2 regions of the Agrobacterium sp. 16-2014-1-2a genome follow, and region 2 is predicted to be linked to the other one. Evidence: riboswitches for the same ligand, from Rfam matches in the RefSeq annotation. Region 2 holds a riboswitch; the other holds the start of a gene.
What was found. A riboswitch is a leader RNA that binds a small molecule or an ion and turns the genes downstream of it on or off. The one in region 2 is predicted to bind thiamine pyrophosphate.
Positions count from the first base shown of each region.

Region 1 (3,645 bases), on a different contig from region 2:
CCTTCGAGGGTTCATGGCGGAAACAATAGGACTGGATGTCGTAGAGACCGCCGCCGGAAGGCAATGCGCCGCGCTTGGCGATGGTCGGATAAAGAGGGTAGCAAGCGGCCGGCGTCAGCACGATATCGGTTGCTTTCTGGTCCTTTGTCCAGTCGCCGCCCTCATCCATGGATTTGAGAAGGCTGACATGGTCAAGTTCGCAACCGCAGAAGGAATGCACCGTGCCCGCAAGCTGCGGGAAGCTTTTCATGTAACCGCTCTTTTCGAAATAGGCGCGGTTGATGCCGGGCGGGAAGCGGATCGCCTCTGCACTGTCCGGGCCGCCGGTGCGGTCGATCAGGCGTTCGAATGCGGCAATGACGTCCTCGAACTGGCCGCTGCGTCCGTAAAGACCATCGACACCCGTTTCAATCAGCAGGCCTTCTTCGAACAGTAGATCGAGAAACGATGTTTGCATATCCATGGTCTTATCCCAAGAGGCTGGTGTCCTGCTTGTGAACCAGCAGGAGATTGGCGGAATTGCCGAGAATACGGTCGTTGGAAATCATCAGGCGCGCGGAATGCGCGTCGCGAAGGTGTCGGCCAAGGCTGTAGGGCGTACCGTTCTTGTAACCCATGATGCCGCAGACCAGCATCGCTTGGTCGATGATCTCTAGAATGGTTTCCGAAGAACAGATCTTCACATTGTTCATGGCAACCGCGAACGCCATGGACATCAGCTTGTCCGGGTCGCTCTTGGTGTCTTCGTAAGCCTTTACGCCCGCAATGACGTTGGATTTGACCACCTGCAATTTCGTGGAAATTTCGGCAATGTGGATAGCGCCTGGCGGTGTGACACCGGGCGACTTGCGTGCAGCCGTCCTGACGAAGGATTGCGCGCGCAGCACCGCATCCGACGCGATGCCATACCAAACGGCGCTCCACAGAAGATGCGAGCTTGCAAGCATGGATTGCGCAGCGATTTCCGCAAATGGTTTTGGGAATATCTGCACCGCCGGTGCCTCGCCGCGGAACAGGAAACTGTCCGAACAGGTGCCGCGCATGCCGAGTGTGTCCCAGACATGGGTCTTCTCGAGCCTGTACTGATCTTTCAGGAAGACGGTCATCACCTGATCGGCCGGGGCGGCATCCTTGTGGGCGCGCGAGGTGATGAGGATGGCATCCGCATTGCTGCCGTAGGAAATGACGGTGGCGTCCTTCTCCAGCCGGCAAATGTCTCCTTCGACCTCGATAGCGCAGATGGAATTGCGCAGATTGCCGCCGATTCCGCCTTCGGTCGTGGCCGAGGCGAGCAGAAGCTGTTCGCTTGCAATGCGGCTCATGAAGCCCGCATGCCATGGGCTTGTCTCGCCGTGTTCCACAAGGCTCGATGCCTTGATGTGGTGCATGGCGAAAATCATCGCGGTTGCCGAACAGGCCTGGCCAAGCCGGGCGCAGATATCGGCGATTTGCTGTATGGATGCGCCTTCGCCACCAAGAGAGGACGGGACCTGAATGCCGAGAAGGCGCTCTTGTCTCAGCGCCTTGACGGCTTCCTCCGGGAAGCGACCGGTGACGTCCACCTCGTCCGCGTGTTTGGCGGCAATTGCTGCGACGCGGCTTGCGCGCGCGGACAGCGTTTCATCCTGCGGCGCAACGGTCACATTCATCAGGCTGCCTCTTTACCATCCAGAATGAGCTTAACGGTGTCTTCAATGGCCTTGATGCTGGCAAAGGACTTGCGGTTCAAGAGGTTGTCGGGGAATTCGATATCGAAAGCTTCCTCGATACCCAGCATCAATTGCACCGATGCAAAGGAAGAAAGACCCGCCGCATAAAGATCTGCTTCGTTTTCAATCGTATCGACGGGGGTAGGAAGCTGGCCGAATTTTGCCAGTATTTCACGAATAGTCGCATTCATTCCGACTTATCTCCCATGAATTTAACATCAGGATGGTTTGTGCTTATCGTTAATTTGAAAACGATAATATTCGCCTAAACCGTTAGGTTAATTACCACTAACGGCGCTTTTGTTGTTCGTCCACCTTTGCCAGCCATCAGCAGCACCCTTGACAAATGTCGGGCGGTGTTTTCTCTTGTGTCCATTCACCAGGGGTGTCCCGTCAAGGGGCTGAGATTCTGCTTTTATGCGCAGTGACCCGTTGAACCTGATCCAGTTCATACTGGCGTAGGGACGGTGCAAAGACCGAAGGTCGGATTGCGTGTAACTTGCGCTGCCGACGCGTCGGTATTTTCCATCATTCCGGCTCGAACTGGGTCTCCACTGTCAAACTTTGGAGCCTCATGATGAATATCGTTGCCAAGAATATCCCGCTTGTCGTCACAACCGGGCCGCATCCCGCCTCCACGAAAATCCACAAAACCGGAATTTTGCATCCGCATATTCGCGTGCCCATGCGCGAAATCGCCGTCCACCCGACGGCGGGCGAACCGCCGGTCACGGTCTATGATTCCTCAGGCCCCTATACCGATCCATTGCATAACGTTCTGATCGAAAAGGGTCTGCCACGCCTGCGTCACGACTGGGTTGTAGCGCGCGGCGATGTCGCGGCTTACGACGGTCGGCACGTCAAACCGGAGGATAACGGCTTTGCCACCGGCGAGCGGCTGACGCCGGAATTCGCCGTGCGCCACCAGCCGCTGAGGGCCACGGAAGGAAAAGCCGTAACGCAGCTTGCCTATGCGCGGGCAGGCATCATCACGCCGGAAATGGAGTTCATCGCCATCCGCGAAAATCTGGGGCGCGAAGCGGCGAAGGAGAAGCTGGCTCGTGATGGCGAGAGTTTTGGCGCGCAGATACCCGATTATGTGACGCCGGAGTTCGTCCGTCAGGAAGTCGCATCGGGTCGCGCCATCATCCCTGCCAACATCAATCACCCCGAGCTTGAGCCGATGATCATCGGCCGTAATTTTCTGGTCAAGATCAACGCCAATATCGGCAATTCCGCCGTCACTTCCTCCATGGCCGAAGAGGTGGAGAAGATGGTCTGGGCGATCCGCTGGGGTGCCGATACCGTCATGGACCTTTCGACCGGGCGCAACATCCACAATATCCGCGAATGGATCATCCGCAATTCGCCGGTACCGATCGGCACAGTGCCGCTTTATCAGGCGCTGGAGAAGGTCAACGGCATTGCCGAGGACCTGAATTGGGAAGTGTTCCGCGACACGTTGATCGAACAGGCGGAGCAAGGCGTGGATTATTTCACCATCCATGCCGGTGTTCGGCTGCATTACATTCCGCTTACCGTCAACCGTGTCACCGGTATCGTCTCACGCGGCGGGTCGATTATGGCCAAGTGGTGTCTGCATCATCACAAGGAAAGCTTCCTCTATGAGCATTTCGACGAGATCTGCGACATCTGCCGTGCCTATGATGTTTCCTTCTCGCTGGGTGACGGGTTGCGGCCCGGTTCGATTGCCGACGCCAACGACGCCGCGCAATTTGCCGAGCTGGAGACGCTCGGTGAGTTGACACAGATCGCATGGGCGAAGGATTGCCAGGTCATGATTGAGGGCCCCGGCCATGTGCCGATGCACAAGATCAAGGAGAACATGGACAAGCAGTTGAAGACATGCGGTGAGGCGCCCTTTTATACGCTTGGGCCGCTAACGACCGATATCGCCCCCGGTTACGACCACATC
Region 1 covers NZ_JBNWBX010000005.1:21,389-25,033, reverse strand. Annotated here, with positions in the region: gene ACQZ45_RS16170 (amino acid--[acyl-carrier-protein] ligase) at 1-463, opposite strand, end outside; gene ACQZ45_RS16165 (acyl-CoA dehydrogenase family protein) at 468-1,649, opposite strand; gene ACQZ45_RS16160 (acyl carrier protein) at 1,649-1,900, opposite strand; TPP riboswitch at 2,081-2,192, shown strand; gene thiC (phosphomethylpyrimidine synthase ThiC) at 2,287-3,645, shown strand, end outside.
Region 1: linked by a shared signal. The riboswitch ahead of thiC (phosphomethylpyrimidine synthase ThiC) and the one ahead of ACQZ45_RS24475 (ABC transporter permease) in region 2 are both predicted to bind thiamine pyrophosphate.

Region 2 (3,645 bases):
CCCCCTATCTGAAATCGCTTTCCACTGAAGCGGCCAAAACCGGCCTGCCGGTACAGCGCCCGCTTTTCCTGCATCACGAGAACGACCGGCAGACCTATGCCATTCAGGACAGCTATCTCTATGGGGCCGACATGCTGGTCGCACCAGTTTGGAAGGCGGGGGAGACGCAGCGCACGCTTTACCTTCCGGGCGATGGGGAATGGATGCATCTTTGGAGTGGCGCGCGGTATTTTGGCGGGCACGAGATCACCGTGGAGGCTCCGATAGGCCAGCCGGCTGTGTTTTACCGCGCTGAAACGCCCTTTACTGCGTTATTTGAACAGCTTCGCAATATCGCTTGAAGCATCACCTTCCGGCCATTTCCAAAAAACGCCGCAAATATTGCGGCGTTCAACCGATGCTCTAACAGGCCTCGCTAAACGGCCATCAGCCCGTCAGGCGTGGTGATGTAATGGCTTTCTTGAACAGTACCGTCATCGCGTCGCTGATGCCCTGGGACGGGCTGACTTCGAAGTACAGACCCGGGGAAGCGCAGCTCTGCATGCGTGAGCCGATTTCCGCCTGAAAGGGCTTGATCCAGCTATTATACCAGTCATTCGTCGGCAGCGGCAGATAGGTGGTATAAAGCACCGCGATACGAAAACCCTTTTCCTTCAGTTTCGTACAGTCTTTGATGTCGATCGGCTCCTGACAGCGGCCTCCTGTCAGTTTTTTCGTACAGGAGGACGGCTTGTAACTGTCGCCCACCCCGTCTGAAACAAAGAAAATAACCTTATCCGGATTTGCCGAGCTTGCGCCCGTGCCCGAACTGCCGACCTTATCTCCAATCTGGATCAGTGCCCGGTCGAAATCTGTTTGCTGGTCGTTGTTGTATCCCTGATAGGGGATTGACATCAGGTTGATTTCACCAGCTTTTTTCTTTGCTGCGTCGAGATCCGAGGTTAGCGAAACGACCTCAAGCAGCTTGGTATCTTCCGCCCGTTCCCCAAAGGTATAGACGGCCATGCGATATTGATTGCTGCTTTTGCGCGTGGACTTTGCCGTGTCCATCAGGCTGGCGGTTGCCTTGGCAACCACGTCGATACGCGTTGTAACCCCGAGTTTCTTGGCCTTGAAGTAATAGCTGTTCGGGTCTGCCACGCCGTCCTTCACGATGTGACAGGCAAAAGCGCATTTATCGCCAGTGTTCGCAACCAGGGTGGCAACATCCGTGGGTGTCGCGCCCACTCCCATGGAGGGCGTATTATCAAGCAGAAGATAGAAATCGCTGAAGGTTTCCGTTTCGTATTTGGCCGTGGCCGTGCCGCCAACCGAAACGAAATCCTTCCCCAGAAGCCCTGAGAGGGTCGTGCTGACCGACGCCTTGAAGCTGACGGACGACTCGACCACATTGCCGTGCTTGATCACCGAAACATCGACAGAGGTAATGGTGTAGTCCGCGTCGCCGCGCTGATTGCCATCGAAGAATGCCCGGGCTTCTTCATTGCCGACGGGAATGACACCGTCCCCCGACATCTTCTTTGCCGCCTGAACACTTGCGGACATATCGGCGACTGCCGCCAGAGCCGCGGAATCCGCCGCCTGCTGCAGATCGGCTTTGACCGACATGCCGCGCGTAATATCGAGCGCCACACCGGCAGCCCCGCACAGAGGCACCATGAGCAGCGCGGTCAGAATGCCAAAATTTCCAGATTTCTCTCGCCAGAAGTTTTTCAAGTTCGCCCCCAACCAATCTGGGAGCTGAAGCTAATACAGCGGAATTGAAAAGCGGTTTCAATAAATAACTAATTTTTGATAAACTTAATATAATCAACAACTAATATGTTCGCGGCAAATGCGCCAATATTCTCGTTAACTTTCAACGTTGACATTACTTCAAAACCCTCCTAGCAAAACAGTCTCTTCCGAGGGGAGCACCAGACGGTGCTGAGATGGCGATGAGCCGGACCCTTGAACCTGATCCGGGTCATGCCGGCGTAGGAACGGAAACTGTAGCGCGTTTGCGGTACTGCCCTTTCTCTTCTCCGCTTTGCCCGGATCTCCGTGATCGCCACAGCTGGAGACCGAACGATGATGATGAAACATCCTTCCCTTCGTATACGGTACGGCTGCGTCTGAGCCCCGGCCGATGCGTGCCTCCCATGCGCTGAAGGGCGTCGTCCTTATTCTGATTGTCTGGCAGCTGGGCATCTGGCTGTTTGCACCGCCCCGCTACATCCTGCCCTCGCCCGCCGATGTTGCCGCAGCACTCCTGCGCCAGCCAGCCTTCCTGTTCGGACAGGCCATGGTGACATCAGGTGAAATGGCTGTCGGGCTTGCGGCTGGCATTGCCGCCGGCATTCTCGTTGCCTTTACGATTGCCGCCGTCCCGCGTTTTGGCCGCCTCGTCTGGCCCATGGTTCTCGTGTTGCAGGCATTTCCGGTCTTCGTGCTGGCCCCCATTCTCGTACTCTGGTTCGGTTTCGGCATGGCCTCGAAAGTTGTCATGACGGCGATCATCATCTTTTTCCCCGTCGCTTCAGCCTTCACCGACGGCCTCAATCGCACGGATCGGACAATCCTCGATGCCGCCTCGCTGACGGAGGCGAGCCACTGGCAAATCCTCACCCGGCTGCGTGTGCCGCTGGCGCTTCCCTCACTCATTTCCGGGCTGAGGGTCGCAGCTCCGCTCGCCCCGCTCGGCGCGGTCATTGGCGAATGGGTGGGCGCCTCCGCCGGGCTCGGTTTTGTCATGATCCAGTCCAATGCCCGCATGCAGACCGACACAATGTTCGCCGCCATGACCATTCTCGCCGTCATGGCGGTGCTGCTGCGGCTTGTCGTCGACCGGGCAACGGCCAACCTCGCCCCCTGGGCCAAAGAAACAGACCATCTCATTCCTTTCAAACATTTGCGGAGACTTTCGGCACCATGAAACGAACTCTTCTTTCCCTCGTCGTCGCGGCAGCAAGCGTGCTTTCGCCTGTGCAATCGCAGGCGGCCGACAAGCTTACCGTGTTGCTGGAATGGTTCGTGAACCCGGACCATGCACCGATGGTGATTGCCAAGGAACGCGGCCTGTTCGCAGATGCCGGGCTGGACGTTGAGCTGGTTCCGCCTGCGGACCCATCCGCCGTGCCGCGTCTTGTCTCGGCAAAACAGGCCGATATCGGTGTACACTACCAGCCGAACCTCTATCTCGACCACGATGCAGGGCTGCCGCTCGTCCGTTTCGGCACGCTGGTCGAAACCCCGCTGAACACCGTCACCGTTCTGGCCGACGGGCCGATCAAGAGCCTGAAGGACCTGAAAGGCAAGAAGGTCGGCTTCTCGGTTTCCGGTTTCGAGGATGCGATGCTGAAGCGCATGCTGGAGAAGGAGGGACTGACAAAGGACGATGTTGAACTGGTCAACGTCAATTTCTCACTCTCGCCATCCCTGATCGCCGGCAAGGTCGATGCCACGCTTGGCGGTTTCCGTAATTTCGAACTGACGCAGATGAAGCTTGAAGGCCACGAAGGCCGCTCGTTCTTCCCCGAGGAACATGGCGTGCCCGCCTATGACGAGCTCATCTTCGTCACCCATCGTGATCTCGTGAAAGACAGCCGCCTGCCGCGTTTTCTCTCGGCCGTTGAGCAGGCCGCGATTTTCATCACCAACCACCCG
Region 2 covers NZ_JBNWBX010000011.1:133,344-136,988, forward strand. Annotated here, with positions in the region: gene ACQZ45_RS24465 (alpha-glucosidase) at 1-341, shown strand, start outside; gene ACQZ45_RS24470 (TadE/TadG family type IV pilus assembly protein) at 427-1,716, opposite strand; TPP riboswitch at 1,898-2,000, shown strand; gene ACQZ45_RS24475 (ABC transporter permease) at 2,129-2,914, shown strand; gene ACQZ45_RS24480 (ABC transporter substrate-binding protein) at 2,911-3,645, shown strand, end outside.